4 regions of the Streptomyces sp. NPDC001220 genome follow, and region 1 is predicted to be linked to each of the others. Evidence: riboswitches for the same ligand, from Rfam matches in the RefSeq annotation. Region 1 holds a riboswitch; each other region holds the start of a gene.
The links. Region 1 has a riboswitch for cyclic di-AMP ahead of ACWDGI_RS01815 (NlpC/P60 family protein). Riboswitches for the same ligand answer to the same signal wherever they lie in the genome.
Positions count from the first base shown of each region.

Region 1 (4,363 bases):
GAGGATCGTCGTCGCGTTCGGGTAGTCCTCCTCGAACTGGAGGATGTTGCGGATCGTCGCGCCCCGGAAGGCGTAGATCGACTGGTCGGCGTCACCGACGACGCAGAGCTCGGCGGGCGGGAGGTCCTGCTCACCCGGCGGCACGTCCGCCTCGTGCGCGCCGGTGCCGACCAGCTCGCGCACGAGGGCGTACTGGGCGTGGTTGGTGTCCTGGTACTCGTCGACCAGGACGTGCCGGAAGCGGCGGCGGTAGTGCTCGGCGACGTCCGGGAAGGCGCGCAGCAGGTTGACCGTCGTCATGATCAGGTCGTCGAAGTCGAGGGCGTTCGCCTCACGCAGCCGCGACTGGTACATGGCGTAGGCCTGGGCGAGGGTCTTCTCGAAGCCGTCGCTCGCCCGGGCGGCGAAGTCCTCCTCGTCGACCAGCTCGTTCTTGAGGTTGCTGACCTGGGCGCTGAAGGACTTCGGCGGGAAGCGCTTGGGATCGAGGTCCAGGTCGCGGCAGACCAGGGCCATCAGGCGCTTGGAGTCCGCGGCGTCGTAGATCGAGAAGGAGGAGGTGAAGCCGAGCTTCTTGCTCTCCCTGCGCAGGATCCGCACGCAGGCGCTGTGGAAGGTCATCACCCACATCGCGTTGGCGCGCGGGCCGACGAGGTGCTCGACGCGCTCCTTCATCTCGCCCGCGGCCTTGTTGGTGAAGGTGATCGCGAGGATCTGGCCCGGGTGTACGTTCCGCGCGCCGAGCAGGTGCGCGATGCGGTGGGTGAGCACGCGCGTCTTGCCGGATCCGGCGCCGGCCACGATCAGCAGCGGGGAGCCGGCGTGCACGACCGCCGCCCGCTGGTTCTCGTTCAGCCCCTCCAGGAGCGCGGCCGCGTCCAGGGCCGGGCGGGCGGCGCCGTCGCGGTAGTAGGCGTCCCGGTCCGGGGGCGCGTCGAACTGCCCGCCGAACAGGTCGTCCGGAATCGGCTCCGGTACGTGCTCGTCCTCGGGCGGCGGCGGGGGTTCCTCCTCGTGGCCGCGCGGGGGCTGGAGGCTCGCCAGGAAGCTGTCGTCAAAGAGGCTGCTCATCGCTCTCCGAGTCTAGGGCGCCCCACCGACAACCGGTCCCCACCCCGGAAACTCACCGCGGTCACCCACCAGAATCGGCCCCTCACGGTCAGCGATCACACACCGTGAGCACGGGCGTGCCCGTCAGCCGGGGGCGCGGACCACCCGGCCGCACCGGACAAGTAGCCGCATACCATCCCCGATCGACCGATCCACCCGAGCCGCAACGCCAAGGTCACGAAAATGTATCGGGCATATCGCACATCAAACTTCACACAGAGCACACGAGTTGGCTACCGTGCCGAGCAGGCCGTACGACCCCCACCGGCGAACGTCGCCGGGCCGCACGGCCTCCGCCGAGTCCAGGGTGCCACCGCGCACCCGGAGCCGGGGACCCACACCGAACCTTGGGGTGAATCGGTCCCGCCTTCCCACCGGGGAACGGACCGTAGGGCAACCCTTCCGAACCACCCGCCCGAACCCGACAGCTAACTCGGTAGGCGGAGCATGGAAGGAGTCGCCCCCGTTGGCGTCGCACCGCAAGTCACGTCCGTCCGCAACGCGCGTAGCAGGCATACGCACCCCCGCCCTGGCCACCGCCGCCCTCACCTCCGTGGCCCTGCTCTCCCAGACGGCCAACGCCGCGCCCTCCGAGGACGGCAAGCCCAGCCTGGAGGAGGTCGAGAAGAAGGTCGACGCCCTCTACCGGCAGGCCGAGTCGGCGACCGAGAAGTACAACGCGGCCAAGGAGAAGACCGGCAAGCAGCGCAAGCAGGTCGACACCCTGCTCGATGACGTCGCCACGCGCACGGACCGGCTCAACAAGGCGCGTGAGGAACTGGGTTCCTTCGCCGCGGCCCAGTACCGGACCGGGGCCAGCGCACCCGACACGGCGACCTTCCTGCTCGCGGACAGTCCGCAGGACTACTTCGACCAGACGCAGCTGATGAATCGGCTGACCTCGCGTCAGAAGGACGCGGTCGACGACTACGCCACACAGCAGTCCGCGACCATGGCGAAGCGACAGGAGGCCGCCAAGAGCCTGGAGACGCTCACCGACACCCAGGACGACCTCAGGACCGCCAAGAGCACCGTCCAGACGAAGCTGGCCTCCGCGCGGGATCTGCTGTCGCAGCTGACCGCCCAGGAGAAGGCGCGGCTGGCGGAGATCGAGAAGAAGCAGCAGGCGGAAGCGGCACGCAAGGCGGCGGAGCTCGCGAAGCAGCAGGCGGCGGCCGCGAGGGACGCGTCGTCGACGTCGACCTCCAGCGGCTCCTCTTCGTCCTCTTCGCCCTCTTCCTCCTCCCCGTCCGACTCCGCCTACGGGACGAAGGCCGCCAAGGCGATCGCCTTCGCCCGTGCGCAGGTCGGAAAGCCGTACGTCTGGGGCGCCACCGGCCCCGGCTCCTACGACTGCTCCGGCCTCTCCCAGGCCGCCTGGAAGGCCGCCGGCGTCTCCCTGCCGCGCACCACGTACGACCAGGTGAACGCCGGCACCACCGTCTCCCTCGCCGACGCCCAGCCCGGCGACCTGGTCTTCTTCTACGACGACATCAGCCACGTCGGCATCTACATCGGCGACGGCATGATGATCCACGCCCCGAAGCCCGGCGCGTACGTCCGGGAGGAGTCGATCTACTACGGCGGCGAGTCGATCATCCACAGCGTGGTGCGACCGGCCTGAGGGGCGCGCGCGCCAGGGGGGCGCGCCGCGATGGCGCGTGCGCGGAGCGCGTGTGGTGAGGGCCGGGCGCGCCCGGATGCCCACGCGCGAGCGTGCGCGTCTCCACCCCGCGCCACACCGCACCCCAACCCCTCACGCGCCCTCTCACCCTCAGGCCCGCTCCCCCGCCGGCGCGTTGGCGGTCACCCGCGCCGCGCCGGGAAAGGCTTCCTGAGGGTCACGTCCACAGCACGGCGATGAAGATGTTCGCCATGGTCAGCAGGCCCACCAGGCCGAAGGCACCCTTCTCCACCTTCTCGTCGTCCCGCTTCACGTAGACGAGGCCGAGGATCACGATCAGCAGCGCGAGCTTCACGCCGATCTTGATGGTGTTGACGTGGTGGTCGTCGGCCTCGTTGAGGCCTACCAGGATCACGCCGGTCGCGAGCATGGTGAACGCGCCGTGCAGCATCCCGGGGACGAAGCGGGCCGTGCCCTGGCCCATCGCCTTCATCTGGGTGAGGAAACCGCCGAGGAGCGCGGCGATGCCGATGATGTGCAGGCCGACGAAGAGATGGATGAGTACGCCCATGGCCCCGGAGCCTAATCAGGGTCCCCCGGGGCGCCGGGCACCGGCCCCTCCATCCACACCCACCATCGCCCTCCGCCCGCCGCCCATCGCCCATCGCCCATCGCCCGCCGCCCTCCGCCCGCCGCCCTCCGCCCACCGCCCGCCGCCCGCCGCCCGCCGCCCGCCGCCACGGCATCGCATATATGCACCCCATAGCACCCCGCACGCCCCGCTCACCCAGGAACCGCCGCTTCGGTCATCCCGCCCCGTGAAGCCGACGGCTCCGGACCGGAATCCCGGTCACATACCGTCGGGTAACGATCCGGTCACACCAATTCCGTGCATCGCGTTACCCGGCCGACACAGACCGGCCTAGCGTCCTCCCCCAGGTGACCGACTCCCCACCGCCGCCCGGGCCAGGGGCGGCAGTCGGACACCACCGCCGAGAAAGTCCGGCGGCGGCCCGCTCCCCCTGTGCGGGCCGCCGCCGGACGCGTAATCCGCACCCCTGCGGCCGTATACGCGCTTCCCCTGGCGTGCGTACGGACCCCACGGCGGTCGTACGAAAGGACGTGACCAGTCCAGGTGGCAGCGCACCGCAAGCCCCGACAGCGCTCGCTCAGCGGCAGTACGGCCCGCACGGCCGCCACCATTGCCCTGGCGGGCGCGGCCACCGCGACGGGCTTCGAAGGGACCGGACACGCCGAGCCGCAACTGACACCGGCGCAGGTGAAGACCACGGTGGACCAGCTGTACCAGGAGGCCGAGGCGGCCACCGAGAAGTACGACGGGGCGAAGGAGAAGGCCGACACCGCACAGCGGCGGCTCAAGGCGCTGCAGGACGAGACCGCCCGCAAGCAGGACAGGCTCAACTCCGCGCGGGACGCGCTCGGTCTGGCCGCGGCCGCGCAGTACCGCGACGGCGGTATCGACCCGGCATGGCAACTGGCTCTCTCCAGCGATCCCGACCAGTACCTGGACAACGCCGCGTTCGCCGAACGGGCCGGTGCCGCGCAGGCCGGCGCGGTGGCGCGGGTGCGCCGACAGCTGCGGGAGATCGAGCAGCTGCGCGGCGCGGC
Region 1 is NZ_JBSFJE010000001.1:372,901-377,263, reverse strand. Features, by position in the region: gene pcrA (DNA helicase PcrA) at 1-1,071, opposite strand, end outside; cyclic di-AMP (ydaO/yuaA leader) riboswitch at 1,395-1,568, shown strand; gene ACWDGI_RS01815 (NlpC/P60 family protein) at 1,577-2,734, shown strand; gene ACWDGI_RS01810 (hypothetical protein) at 2,952-3,305, opposite strand; gene ACWDGI_RS01805 (NlpC/P60 family protein) at 3,870-4,363, shown strand, end outside.

Region 2 (4,363 bases), on a different contig from region 1:
GCCCTCGATCCAGGCCGAGTACGAGTCGGCGGTGTCCACGAAGTTGCCGCCCGCCGCCGTGTACGCGTCGAGGACGGCGAAGGAGGTGGCCTCGTCGGCGGTCCAGCCGAAGACGTTGCCGCCGAGGCAGAGCGGGAAGACCTCCAGGTCGGAGGCGCCGAGCTTGCGGAGGGAATGGGAAGCGGGAGAAACGGAAGAAGGGGTCATGCCTCAGTTCAACATCGCCCGCCTGCGGACCGATGCCGCCACAACGCGAAGTTCTCGTAAAAGCGGAAGGCCCCGGCCGGCCTCCGGGCACACCAGACCGGCAGCCCTGACGTCGGGGGGTTGTCGTCAGGGCCGCCGGGGATCCCTGGGGTCCGTCAGGGGTTGAGGCCCTTGCCGCGCAGCCAGGTCATCGGGTCGATGCCGGTGGCCTGACCGCCGGGGTGGACCTCCAGGTGGAGGTGCGGGCCGGTGACGTTGCCGGTGGCGCCGACGCGGCCGATGACATCGCCGGTGGCGACCTTCTGGCCGACCTTGACGCCGATCGAGGACTGGTGGCAGAACCACAGCTCGGTGCCGTCGTCCAGGGTGATGATCGTGCGGTAGCCGTACGACCCGGCCCAGCCGGCCTCCGTGACGGTGCCGCTGTGCACGGCCTTGATCAGCGTGCCGGTGGGGGCGGCGAAGTCGAGGCCGGTGTGGTAGCCGGAGGCCCACATGGAGCCGGCCTGCCCGAAGGTGCCGGTGATCGTGTAGGAGACGACCGGCAGCGTGTACTGCTTGGCCAGCGCGGCGAGCCGCTTCTGCTCGGCCTGCGCCTTCTCGGCGGCCCGCGCCTGCTCCTTGGCGTCGGCGGCCTTGGCGGCCGCGGCCTTCTCCGCCTTGGCCTCCGCGTCGGAGACCGCCTTGTCGGCGGCGGCCACGGCCTTGGCGGTGGCCTTGACGTCGAGCTGGGTCTGCTGCTGCTCGGCCTGGGCGATGATCCGGCTGCGCAGCGCCTCACCGGCGTCGGAGGAGGAGTCGTCCGCGTCGGTGGCGGTCGTCGTGGTGACGCTGCTGAGGGCGGTCTGGGTGGCGTGGTGGCCACTGCCCTCGCCGAGCAGGGAGTCGACGGAGGACGGCAGGTCGGGCAGCGAGATGGAGACCGGCGGCTTGCCGGTGTTGGCGCTGGCCATGCCGCCCGCGCCGACGGCGGCGATGACGCCGACGCCGAGGACCGTGGAGCTGCGGGCGAGGCCGCCGCCGCGCTGCTTGGCGACCCGGTGCCGGCCGCGTACCGGGGCGAGGGACTCCTCGGTGGGGTTCCACTCCTCCCAGGGGCCCTCGTCGGTGCGGTAGCCGCCATAGCCGTAGGTCTCGGGTTGACGCTGGCTGGGCACGAACGGGGCTGTCGGGGCAGGCCGGTTGGACGCCACGCGGGCGCACTCCTTTCCTTCCGCCGCCTACCGGGTTAGCTGACGGGTTCGGAGCAGGAAGGTCTCCTACGCGCGTATACCGGCCGATCTCTGGCGGCGGCAGCCGTGCGATTCACCCCAAGGTGGTGGTTCCCCGGTTCCCTTGCGGGATTCGGCGCGTGCGCACGGAGCCGTCGCGGGTGACGGCTGGGACGACCGCGCTGCGTTATCGAACGTTAATAGACCCAGCTGTCAGATTCCAAGCTGTTCGCCTTGATCATTAAGCTTTCCAAGCATGGACTTACCTGCCATGAACGGCCGAAAACGGTCGAGTTGACCATGCGTTCTGTTCGGCTCAGGAGTCACACACGTTTTGATGGTGACTCAGCCGTTACGCGGAGGGCGGTCGCCCGTGCACCGAGGGTGACGATCCCCCGTACGGACCGGTCACCGCACTCAGGGCCGGCGTACCGCGAGCAGTGCCATGTCGTCCGTCATGCCGCCGCCGGTATGCCGGCGCGCCTCGGCCGCGAGCCGGGCCAGCAGCGGGCCGGGTGCGGTGACGACCCGGCCGGTCAGCCGCCGCTCGGGGTCGTAGAACCGGCCCTGCGCGTCCCGCGCCTCGGAGAGGCCGTCGGTGTGCAGCAGCAGCGTGGCCCCGCTCGGGAACGCGTACTCGGCGGCCCGGTCCGGCCAGGCCCCCAACCCGGCCATGCCCAGCGGCAGCGCGGCCTCGGGCGCGCATACCGGGCTCACCCTGCCGTCGCCGTACAGCAGCAGGGGCGGCGGATGGCCGCGGTTGACGATCCGGACCGTGCCGTCACCGTGCGGGAGTTCGGCGAGCACGGCGGTGGTGAACCCCTCGAACGCGTCGATGCCGCCGCGCCGGACACCCTCGCGGGCCAGCGCCTGCTCCAGCCGTCCCGCCACCGCCTCCAGCGTGGCCTCCTGCTCGGCGGCCTCCCGGAACGCGCCGATCACCACGGCCACGGCGGCGACCGCGCCCATGCCCTTGCCGCGGACGTCGCCGACGACCAGCCGCACGCCGTACGGGGTGTCCTGGACGGCGTAGAGGTCACCGCCGATGAAGGCGCCCTCCTGGGCCGCCTCGTAGCGGGCGGCGATCTCGAAGCCGCCGATCCGCTCGGCGGGCTCGGGCAGCACCGCCCGCTGGGCGGCCTCCGCGATCTCGCGGGCGGAGGCGAGGCGCTGGTCGCCGCGGCGGACCACCCGGTTGATGCCGGCGGCGAGGGCGGCGACGGTGATCACGGTGAGGACTTCGGTGGCCATGTCGGCGTCGGGGCTCAAGGTGTAGCGGGCGTGCACGGCATAGGCGGCGAGGAAGGACGCGAGACCGGTCAGGACGGTGGCGCGGAGGGAGGAGAGGGGCGCGGCGATCAGCGGGGCGGCTGTGAAGAAGGGGACCGGTGTGAAGGCCCGCGGGGTGAGGAGGTCGTAGCAGACGCCGACCGCGATCAGCAGGGCGGGCAGGAAGCGGGCCAGGGTGCGGACGGCAGCGGACCCGTCCCCCTGCGCCTGTCCAGAGCCCACGACACGACTCCCCATATGTTCCGGATGTCCAATATATGTCCGTCCAGATATGCGGCTGCGAGCGGGCGGGATCGAGTGGCGTGGACCGGGCGGATGAGTACGGGCGGGTGTGATGAGGGACACGCGGAGGGATACGCGGAGGAGCACGTGCCGGTATACGACTCAGGGCCGGAATCCTTGTTCTTGGATTCCGGCCCTGGCCTTCAGTAGCGGGGACAGGATTTGAACCTGCGACCTCTGGGTTATGAGCCCAGCGAGCTACCGAGCTGCTCCACCCCGCGTCGGTGAAACCAGCATACGCCATCGGAAGAGCTCGAGTCACACCGGTTACGGAGAGGTCAGCTCAGGAGGTGCGCGTTCGGGGTCTTCGCCAGTTCCTCGTACGCGCCCAGCACCAGCACCGCCACCCCCGCCTCCCGCAGCATCCCCGTCCCGTCGGCCGCCTCGACGAAGGTGTCCGGCTCGCGCCACGCCGTCACCACCCGCCGTACCCCGGCCCGGAGGATCAGCTCGGCGCAGGGATGCGGCCGGGACGCGCGGTGGGTGCAGGGTTCGAGGCTGGTGTAGACCGTGGCCGTGGCCAGCCGGGGGTCGGCCGGGGAGATCTTGGCCAGAGCCGCCTCCTCCGCGTGGACGACCGGGTCACCGGCCTCCCGGGAGTGGCCGCGGGCCAGTTCCGCGCCGTCGGCCGCGACCACCACCGCGCCGACGCTGAAGGCGGTCCGGGAGGGCGGACAGTCGGCCGCCAGCTCGCAGGCGAGCCGCAGCCAGTGCCGGTCCGCGGCGGCCGCCGACCCGCCCGCGCCGGGGGCGGTGGGCTCGTACCGCATCAGGACGACGTCCTCGATACGACGGCTCTCCAGGAGCCGCAGCCGCCCCTCCTGGTACCCGCCCGGGCCGAACAGCCGCGGTGCCTTCGGGTCGCCGACGAGGAGCGGGGCCAGGACCAGCTGGAGTTCGTCGGCCAGGCCCTGCTGGAGGAGCTGGGTGTGGACGGTGCCGCCGCCCTCGACCATCAGGCGCCCGACCGACCGGGCCTCGTGCAGGTCCCTCAGCAGCGCGGGCCAGTCGAGGTCGGCGCCGAGGGAGACGACGTCCGCGGCGATACCGAGGCCGCGGATCCGCGCCGCGCCCATGTCCGTCGTGTACACGACCTTCGCGCCGCCGGTGTGCCAGAACTTCGCGTCCGGGTCGAGGTCGCCGGTCGCGGTGACCGTGACCTTGAGGGGGTACTCGGGCCTGCCCGCCGCGGTCCGGGCCGCGCGCCGCCCGGGGTCGTTGACCAGCAGCCGCGGGTTGTCCGCGCGGATGGTGCCGGCTCCGACCAGGATCGCGTCGACGGAGGCCCGCACCTCGTCGACGCGGTCGAAGTCGGCCGGGGACGAGAGCAGCAGGCGGTCGGGGCCGGTGTCGTCGAGATAGCCGTCGAGGGA
Region 2 is NZ_JBSFJE010000033.1:1,062-5,424, reverse strand. Features, by position in the region: gene ACWDGI_RS42555 (aldo/keto reductase) at 1-207, opposite strand, end outside; gene ACWDGI_RS42550 (M23 family metallopeptidase) at 363-1,400, opposite strand; cyclic di-AMP (ydaO/yuaA leader) riboswitch at 1,410-1,567, opposite strand; gene ACWDGI_RS42545 (PP2C family protein-serine/threonine phosphatase) at 1,836-2,945, opposite strand; tRNA gene ACWDGI_RS42540 (tRNA-Met) at 3,138-3,211, opposite strand; gene ACWDGI_RS42535 (dihydrofolate reductase family protein) at 3,269-4,363, opposite strand, start outside.
Region 2: it holds a riboswitch for cyclic di-AMP, as region 1 does, so the genes downstream of both, ACWDGI_RS42550 (M23 family metallopeptidase) here and ACWDGI_RS01815 (NlpC/P60 family protein) in region 1, are expected to answer to the same signal.

Region 3 (4,363 bases), on a different contig from region 1:
GCGAGCGCGGACTGCTGGAGACCGGGGTGGAGGAACTCCTGCGCTACGACGGGCCGGTGGAGCTCGCGACCTGGCGGTTCGCCACCGAGCCGCTCGGCATCGGCGGGCAGCGCATCGCCGCCGGCGACCCGGTCCTCGTCGTACTCGCCGCCGCGGACCGGGACCCGGAGCGGTTCGCCGAGCCGGACACGCTCGACCTGGCACGGCGGGACAACCAGCACCTCGGGTACGGCCACGGCATCCACTACTGCCTCGGCGCCCCGCTCGCCCGCCTGGAAGGGCAGAGCGCGCTCGCGACCCTGCTCACCCGCCTCCCGGACCTGCGACTCGCGGCGCCGGAGAGCGAGTTGCGCTGGCGCGGCGGCCTCATCATGCGCGGACTGCGCACGCTCCCCGTGAAGTTCACCCCCGACGGCCGATGAGCCCCACAGGCGCCCACCTGGCCCCCGGTCGGCCCCTCACCAGGCCCTCCACCCGCAAAGATGACCAGCGTTCAACTCTGTGATCTTCACGTGATCTACGCGGCATTAACTTGTGACAAGTGATCGTCTGCCTATACGTTCACCCATCAAGTGCGGCGCCCCGGCGGGACCCGTCGCGCCGGTCACCGCTGTCGCTCGAAAGGTTTCCGCATGCTCTCCGGGAACGGTCGTCACCGTCGCCCCCGTCAGGCTCCGGCTCTCCTCGTCGCGGCCGGCGTGACCGGCTCGGCCATCGCCATCCCGCTCCTGGGTGCGGCGAGCGCCAACGCGGCCGACGGCAACACCTGGGACAGGGTGGCCGAGTGCGAGAGCGGCGGCTCCTGGAGCATGGACGCCGGCACCGGCTACTACGGCGGCCTGCAGATGTCCCAGGACGACTGGGACGAGTACGGCGGCCAGGAGTACGCCGCCACGCCGGACCAGGCGAGCCGCTCGCAGCAGATCTCCGTCGCCGAGAAGATCCTCGCGGACCAGGGCACCAAGCCCTGGCGGACCTGCGCCCTGATCGCCGGGCTCTCCTCGGACGACGCCTCGGTGAACGTCGACACCGGCCTCGGCGGATCGGACGACTCGTCCGGCTCCTCCGACTCGTCCTCCGGGCTGTCGGATTCATCCTCTTCATCTGGTTCTTCGGATTCATCCGGTTCATCGGATTCCGGCTCGTCCGACTCCTCGTCGGATTCCTCGGGCGCCACGGACTCCGGCTCCGCCACCCCGTCCCCGAGTGCGAGTGACGACTCCGGCAAGGGCACCCCTGCCGACTCCACGAAGGCGGACAAGTCGGGATCCAAGGGGTCCAACGCCTCGAAGGCGAGCGAGAATCCCGTCGTGCTCGAAGCCGATGACTCGGACAATTCGTGGCAGACGGGCAGTTCCTGGGATCTGGTCGACACGGGGGCCGTCGGTAGCGGCGGCAAGCATCGCGGCGGCTCGGCGGACGAAAGCGTGACAAACGGTCAGAGTGTGACTTCTTCCGGCCGTCACGCCTCCCGGGACGCCGGCACCTACACCGTCCGGGACGGCGACACCCTCGCCTCCATCGCCGACTCCCTTGGCCTCGACGGCGGATGGCATGCGCTCTATGTCGCGAACAAGGCGGACATCGGTGCCGACCCGAACGACATCGCTCCCGGTCAGACCCTGAAACTCGGCAGCGAAACGGACTAAAAGTAGCGGGAGTTGGACCTTCCGACCGCCCTACTTCGAAGTTAAATGTCCGGTTTGGTGAAAGTGTGGGATGAGTCTCAGAAGCCCTGATCATCTTTGAAATTCACCTGATCGCCTGTTTACGGTCAAGGCCGCTCGTCACCACGAGCCCCGGCCGTCGCAACGCCGAGTCCTGCCAGCGGCTGCCCGGGAACAGTCGTCGCGTCAAGCGCCGTAGGCAGGAGCGGGGGACCCAAGGTAAGTGCCGGGACCGGTAGTTGAGACTGCCGTGTCCGGCTCGGGGTGAAGCCGCGCACCGTGAGGTGTGCGGCCGGGCAACTCAACCGGCCCGAACCCGACAGCTCACCTCGCAGGCGTCGGTGAGGGGATCCTTCATGCTGTTTTCCGGCAAGGGCAAGCACCGCCGTCCGTCCAGGGCCACCCGCGCCGCCGCGCTCGCCGGCGTCACCGGTGTCGCCATCGCCGCTCCGCTGATGGCCTCCGGCACCGCCTCCGCCGCCACCGCCTCCGAGTGGGACACCGTCGCCCAGTGCGAGTCCGGCGGCAACTGGGCCATCAACACCGGCAACGGCTACTACGGCGGTCTGCAGTTCTCCTCCTCCACCTGGGCCGCGTACGGCGGCACGCAGTACGCCGCGCAGGCCAACCAGGCCACCAAGGCGCAGCAGATCGAGATCGCCGAGAAGGTCCTCGCCGCGCAGGGCAAGGGCGCCTGGCCGGTCTGCGGTACGGGCCTGTCCGGTGCCGCCTACACCGGCGGCGGCACCAGCTCCTCCTCCTCCTCGTCTTCCTCCTCCAGCTCGGCGAACAGCGGCACGAGCAGCCGTACGACCGACACCCAGGCCGCCTCCCGCTCCGCCGAGCGTCCGGCCGCCAAGAAGACCGTCACCACCCCGACCGGGAAGAAGGTCAAGAAGGGCGACGGCGAGTACAAGGTCGTCAAGGGCGACACGCTCAGCTCCATCGCCGAGAAGCACAAGGTCAAGGGCGGCTGGCAGACGCTGTTCAAGCTGAACAAGGACATCGTCGACGACGCCGACTTCATCTACCCGGGCCAGCAGCTGCACCTGAAGTAAGGCGCCCGACGTAATACGAGGGCGCCAGCTGAATCACAGCGCCCGCACAGCCGTGGTCCCCATAGTGGAGACCGCGTGAGGGTCACCCCCGTCCCCCACGAGCCCCCGCCCCGGTGCGTTCTCCCCCGTACGCACCGGGGCGGGGTTTCTCTTTGCCACCCTCGCGCGGTCCTCGCCGTCCTCGCGGCGCGGTCCTCGCCGTCCCTCGCGCCGTCCTCGCGATCCCCCCCGCGGTCTTCCTCTTGACCCGCTCTTCTTCCGTTCTTCATCGGACCCCCCTTTGTTCCGCACATGAACAATGAGTACCGTCTGTGTGTCCACGGGCCGGTCGGTCGGCCGATTGTCGGGCCCGGGGCGGTTAGGCTCTAGTCGCAAGGCTGAGCAAGGGCCGACAAGGCCCGCGTGCGCCCGCACAACCAGCGTCACATCCCAAGAAGGAGATGCTCGTGCCGTCCATCGACGTCGTCGTAGCCCGGGAAATCCTGGACTCCCGAGGCAACCCCACGGTCGAGGTCGAGGTCGGCCTCGACGACGGCAGCACGGGTCGTGCCGCCGTCCCGTCCGGCGCCTCCACCGGCGCCTTCGAGGCCATCGAGCTCCGTGACGGCGACCCCAACCGCTACCTCGGCAAGGGTGTCGAGAAGGCCGTCCTCGCCGTGATCGAGCAGATCGGCCCGGAGCTGGTCGGCTACGACGCCACCGAGCAGCGCCTGATCGACCAGGCGATGTTCGACCTGGACGCCACCGACAACAAGGGTTCGCTCGGCGCCAACGCCATCCTCGGCGTCTCCCTCGCCGTCGCCCACGCCGCCTCCGAGGCCAGCGACCTGCCGCTGTTCCGCTACCTGGGCGGCCCCAACGCGCACCTGCTGCCGGTGCCGATGATGAACATCCTCAACGGCGGCTCGCACGCGGACTCCAACGTGGACATCCAGGAGTTCATGATCGCCCCGATCGGCGCGGAGTCCTTCTCCGAGGCGCTGCGCTGGGGTGCCGAGGTCTACCACACCCTGAAGAAGGTCCTGAAGAGCAAGGGCCTGTCCACCGGCCTCGGCGACGAGGGCGGCTTCGCCCCGAACCTGGAGTCCAACCGCGCCGCGCTCGACCTCATCCTCGAGGCCGTCAAGCAGGCCGGCTACGTCCCGGGCGAGCAGATCGCGCTCGCGCTCGACGTCGCCGCGTCCGAGTTCTACAAGGACGGCAAGTACGAGTTCGAGGGCAAGTCCCGCTCGGCCGCCGAGATGACCGAGTACTACGAGGAGCTCGTCGCCTCCTACCCGCTGGTCTCCATCGAGGACCCGCTGTTCGAGGACGACTGGGCCGGCTGGAAGGTCCTCACCGACAAGCTCGGTGACAAGGTCCAGATCGTCGGTGACGACCTCTTCGTCACCAACCCGGAGCGCCTGGCCCGCGGCATCGAGGACGGCGCCGCCAACGCCCTGCTCGTCAAGGTGAACCAGATCGGCTCGCTCACCGAGACCCTGGACGCCGTCGAGCTGGCCCAGCGCAACGGCTTCAAGTGCATGATGTCCCACCGCTCCGGCGAGACCGAGGACGTCACCATCGCCGACCTCGCCGTCGCCACCAACTGCGGCCAGATCAAGACCGGCGCCCCGGCCCGCTCCGAGCGCGTCGCCA
Region 3 is NZ_JBSFJE010000016.1:151,474-155,836, forward strand. Features, by position in the region: gene ACWDGI_RS33580 (cytochrome P450) at 1-422, shown strand, start outside; gene ACWDGI_RS33585 (transglycosylase family protein) at 633-1,649, shown strand; cyclic di-AMP (ydaO/yuaA leader) riboswitch at 1,849-2,020, shown strand; gene ACWDGI_RS33590 (transglycosylase family protein) at 2,024-2,725, shown strand; gene eno (phosphopyruvate hydratase) at 3,166-4,363, shown strand, end outside.
Region 3: it holds a riboswitch for cyclic di-AMP, as region 1 does, so the genes downstream of both, ACWDGI_RS33590 (transglycosylase family protein) here and ACWDGI_RS01815 (NlpC/P60 family protein) in region 1, are expected to answer to the same signal.

Region 4 (4,363 bases), on a different contig from region 1:
GTGGGAGACCGCTGACCGCTCGGTGTGCAGCGCGGTGATCGCCCGCGCGCGCTCGCTGTCGCCGCGCGTCACCGCGTCCACGATGGCGCCGTGCTCGGCCCAGGACTCCACGGGGTTGGCGGGCGCGTCGACGGCGTACATCCAGGCGATCTTGTGCCGCAGCTGGGTGAGTGTCGAGGTGAGGGCGTGGCTGCCGGTGGCCTGGGCGAGTGTCTCGTGGAACCAGCCGCCCAGGGAGCGCAGGTCCTCGCTGCCGCCCCGACGGGCCCGCTCCTGGCCCAGCCTGACCAGTCCGCGCAGCACCTTGAGGTGGGCCTCGGTACGGCGCTGGGCGGCCCGGGAGGCGCCGAGCGGCTCCAGGAGCAGACGCATCTCCAGCAGGTCGGCGGCCTCCTGCTCGGTCGGTTCCGCGACGCACGCGCCCGCGTGCCGGCGCGTCACCACGAAGCCCTCGGCCTCCAGGGTGCGCAGGGCCTCGCGGACGGGGACGCGCGAGACGCCGTAGCGACGGGCCAGGAGTTCCTCGGTGAGCCGGCTGCCGCGCTCGTAGACACCCGCGACGATGTCGTCCCGGATGGCTGTGCATACCGAGTGCGCCGGAATACGCATGTCCGACCTCCGCCTTAATCCCCGTGAAACGCCGCCGAGTGGCGTCCGTTCCGTGACTCTATTGCAATGAGCCGGAATTTCCGACGGGGGCCCTGAATCCATGCATATTTTTTGGACACCGGGCACACGAAAACGACGAAAGCCCCGGCTCGGGGGCCGGGGCTTCGGGGCTCTCGCCGGTGACGTCACATGTTCGTCGCCGTGCTCGGGTCAGACGTTCACGCCGTGCTTGCGGAGATAGGCGACCGGGTCGACGTCCGAGCCGTACTCCGGGGTCGTGCGGGCCTCGAAGTGGAGGTGGGGGCCGGTCACGTTGCCGGTCGCGCCGGAGAGGCCGATCTGCTGGCCCGGGGTGACCTTCTGGCCCACCGAGACGCCGATCGACGACAGGTGACCGTACTGGGTGTACATGCCGTCGGCCATCTTGATGACGATCTGGTTGCCGTAGGACCCGCCCCAGCCGGTGGAGACCACCGTGCCGGTGCCGGCCGCGTGCACCACCGTGCCGGTGGCGGCGTGGAAGTCGATGCCGGTGTGGGCGCCGGAGGACCACAGGGAGCCACCGGTCTTGTAGCCGGTGGAGACGTACGAGTCGGAGATCGGCGCGACGAAGGCGTTGAGGCGCTTGCGTTCGGCTGCCCGCGCGGCGCGCGCCTCGGCCTCGCGCTCCTTCTTGGCCTTCTCCGCCGCCTTCTTGCGCGCGGCCTCCTCGGCCGCCTTGCGCTCGGCGGCGGCCGTCTGCGCGGCGGCCTGGGCGTCGATCTGGTCGGCGACCGAGTCGCTGACCGTGATCACCGGGGTGAGGCCGGTCTGCTCGACGGAGTTCTCCGCGGCGAGCGCCGGGGCGGCCGAGACGGTGCCGATGACACCCGTGGTGGTGAGGGCCGCGATGCCGGCGGCCTGCGCGGTGGTGCGCTTCACCCGGCCGGGGCGACGGTGCTTCCCGGAGGCGCACATGAACGCCATGTAGAGGCTGGTCCTTTCCTTCCCTCTCGCCTACCGGGTTAGCTGACGGGTTCGGAGCAGGAAGGTCTCCTACGGGCCCCCTCGCGGCTCGCGCGGGCGCCCGATTCACCCCAGGGACTGCATGGGTCCCCGGCTCCCCTGGCTCGCGCCGTACGGGGACTCGGCGATGACTGTCCGGTGCCGCGGGCGCGGCGCACTGCCTGACGGACAGTCCGGAAGAACCTACGAGGACGTCCACGCCCTGCTCAAACCGATCACGGTTTTTGTCGCGCATCCCACAGGGCAGACAGGCAACCTCCGCCCCAATTCGGACATTCGGCGGCCCTGGTGACCTGACGGTCACCAGGGCCGCTGCACGCGCGCGTGCCGCTCGTCCGGCCGCGCTCCCTGCTTCGCCGCTCGCGCCGGCCGGTCCGCTCCGCCTACTCGGCGGCGACGACCGTCACTTCGCCGATGCCGAGGGCCTCGACCGGCTCCTTGATCTGCGCCGCGTCGCCGACGAGGACGGTCACCAGGTGGTCGACCGGGAAGGCGTTCACGACGGCAGCGGTGGCCTCCACGGTGCCGGTGGCGGCCAGTTGCCGGTAGAGCGTGGCCTGGAAGTCGTCGGGCAGATGCTGCTCGACCTGGTCGGCCAGGGTGCCTGCGACGGCCGCCGCCGTCTCGTACTTGAGCGGCGCCACGCCCACCAGGTTCTGCACGGCGACGTCGCGCTCGGCGTCCGTGAGGCCGCCGGAGGCGAGGGTGCGCAGCACCGTCCACAGGTCCTGGAGCGCCGGGCCGGTGTTCGGGGTGTCCACCGAGCCGCTGATGGCGAGCATGGCGGCGCCGCTGCCGTCGGGGGCGGACCGCAGGACCTGCCCGAAGGCGCGGACGCCGTAGGTGTAGCCCTTCTCCTCCCGCAGGACGCGGTCCAGGCGGGAGGTGAGGGTGCCGCCCAGGCAGTAGGTGCCGAGCACCTGGGCGGGCCAGACGCGGTCGTGCCGGTCGGCGCCGATGCGGCCGATGAGCAGCTGCGTCTGGACGGCTCCGGGGCGGTCCACGATGACGACACGGCCGGTGTCGTCGGCGGAGACCGGGGGCACCGGCCGGGGCTGGGCGGTGGAGCCGCGCCAGGCGCCCAGGGTCTCGCCGAGCAGTTCGTCCAGGTCGATGCCGGTGAGGTCGCCGACGACGACCGCGGTGCCGGTGGCGGGGCGGACATGCCGGTCGTAGAACGCGCGTACGGCGGCCGCGTCGATCTTCTCGACGGTGTCCTCGGTGCCCTGGCGCGGTCGGGACATCCGCGCGGTCGACGGGAAGAGCTCCTTGTAGAGCTGCTTGGCGGCCCGGCGGCTGGGGTTGGCCAGCTCGTGCGGGATCTCGTCGAGGCGGTTGCGGACCAGCCGCTCGACCTCGCTGTCGGCGAAGGCGGGCGCCCTGAGCGCGTCGGAGAGCAGCCCGAGTCCCTTGGCCAGGCGGGAGGCCGGGACCTCCAGGCTGAGCCGGACACCGGGGTGGTCGGCGTGGGCGTCCAGGGTGGCGCCGGCCCGCTCCAGCTCGGCGGCGTACTCCTCGGCGGAGTGCTTGTCGGTGCCCTCGGAGAAGGCGCGCGCCATGATCGTGGCGACGCCGTCCAGGCCGGCCGGCTCGGCGTCCAGGGGCGCGTCCAGGAGCACCTCGACGGCGACGACCTGCTGGCCGGGCCGGTGGCAGCGCAGCACGGTGAGCCCGTTGTCCAGGGTGCCGCGCTCGGGGGCCGGGAAGGCCCAGGGCCGGGCGTCGCCCGGCTGGGGCTGCGGGTGGAAGTCCATGGTGGCGAGCTCGGTCACTTGGCCGTCTCCTCGTCGTCGTGCTCGGCGGTGGCGGCCTCGACCGTGGCCTCGGCCTCGGGGTCCTCGGGTACGTCGGCGTCCTGGACCGTCTCCGGGGACTTGGGCTCGTAGACGAGCACCGCGCGGTTGTCCGGCCGCAGCCGGGCCTTGGCGACCTCCTGGACCTCCTGCGGGGTCACCGCGAGGACGCGCTGGACGGCGGTCAGGGCGAGCTGCGGGTCACCGAACAGGACGGCGAACCGGCACAGTTCGTCCGCGCGGCCCGCGACGGTCCCCAGCCGGTCCAGCCACTCGCGCTCCAACTGGGCCTGGGCGCGCTCCATCTCCTCGGGCGTGGGGCCCTCCTCGGCGAACCGGGCGAGTTCCTCGTCGATGGCGGTCTCGATGACCGGTACCTCGACGTCACCGGAGGTCTTCACGTCCAGCCAGCCCAGGGAGGGCGCACCGGACAGGCGCAGCAGGCCGAAGCCGGCGGCGACGGCCGTACGGTCGCGCCGTACGAGGCGGTTGTAGAGGCGGGAGGACTCGCCGCCGCCGAGGACGGTGAGGGCCAGGTCGGCCGCGTCGGACGCGCGCGAGCCGTCCTCCGGGAGCCGGTAGGCGGCCATCAACGCGCGCGCGGGCACCTCCTCCACGACGACCTCGCGCAGCTGCTCGCCCATGATGTCGGGCAGCGAGCCGTCGCGCGGGGCGGGCTTGCCGTCGTGCGCCTGGATGGAGCCGAAGTACTTCTCGACCCAGGCGAGGGTCTGCTGGGGGTCGATGTCACCGACGACCGACAGAACCGCGTTGTTGGGCGCGTAGTACGTACGGAAGAACGCCCGCGCGTCCTCCAGGGTGGCCGCGTCCAGGTCCGCCATCGAGCCGATCGGCGTGTGGTGGTAGGGGTGGCCCTCCGGGTAGGCGAGCGCGGTGAGCTTCTCGAAGGCGGTGCCGTAGGGGACGTTGTCGTAGCGCTGGCGGCGCTCGTTCTT
Region 4 is NZ_JBSFJE010000021.1:42,371-46,733, forward strand. Features, by position in the region: gene ACWDGI_RS37650 (GntR family transcriptional regulator) at 1-609, opposite strand, end outside; gene ACWDGI_RS37655 (M23 family metallopeptidase) at 820-1,575, opposite strand; cyclic di-AMP (ydaO/yuaA leader) riboswitch at 1,588-1,751, opposite strand; gene ACWDGI_RS37660 (M16 family metallopeptidase) at 1,998-3,386, opposite strand; gene ACWDGI_RS37665 (M16 family metallopeptidase) at 3,383-4,363, opposite strand, start outside.
Region 4: it holds a riboswitch for cyclic di-AMP, as region 1 does, so the genes downstream of both, ACWDGI_RS37655 (M23 family metallopeptidase) here and ACWDGI_RS01815 (NlpC/P60 family protein) in region 1, are expected to answer to the same signal.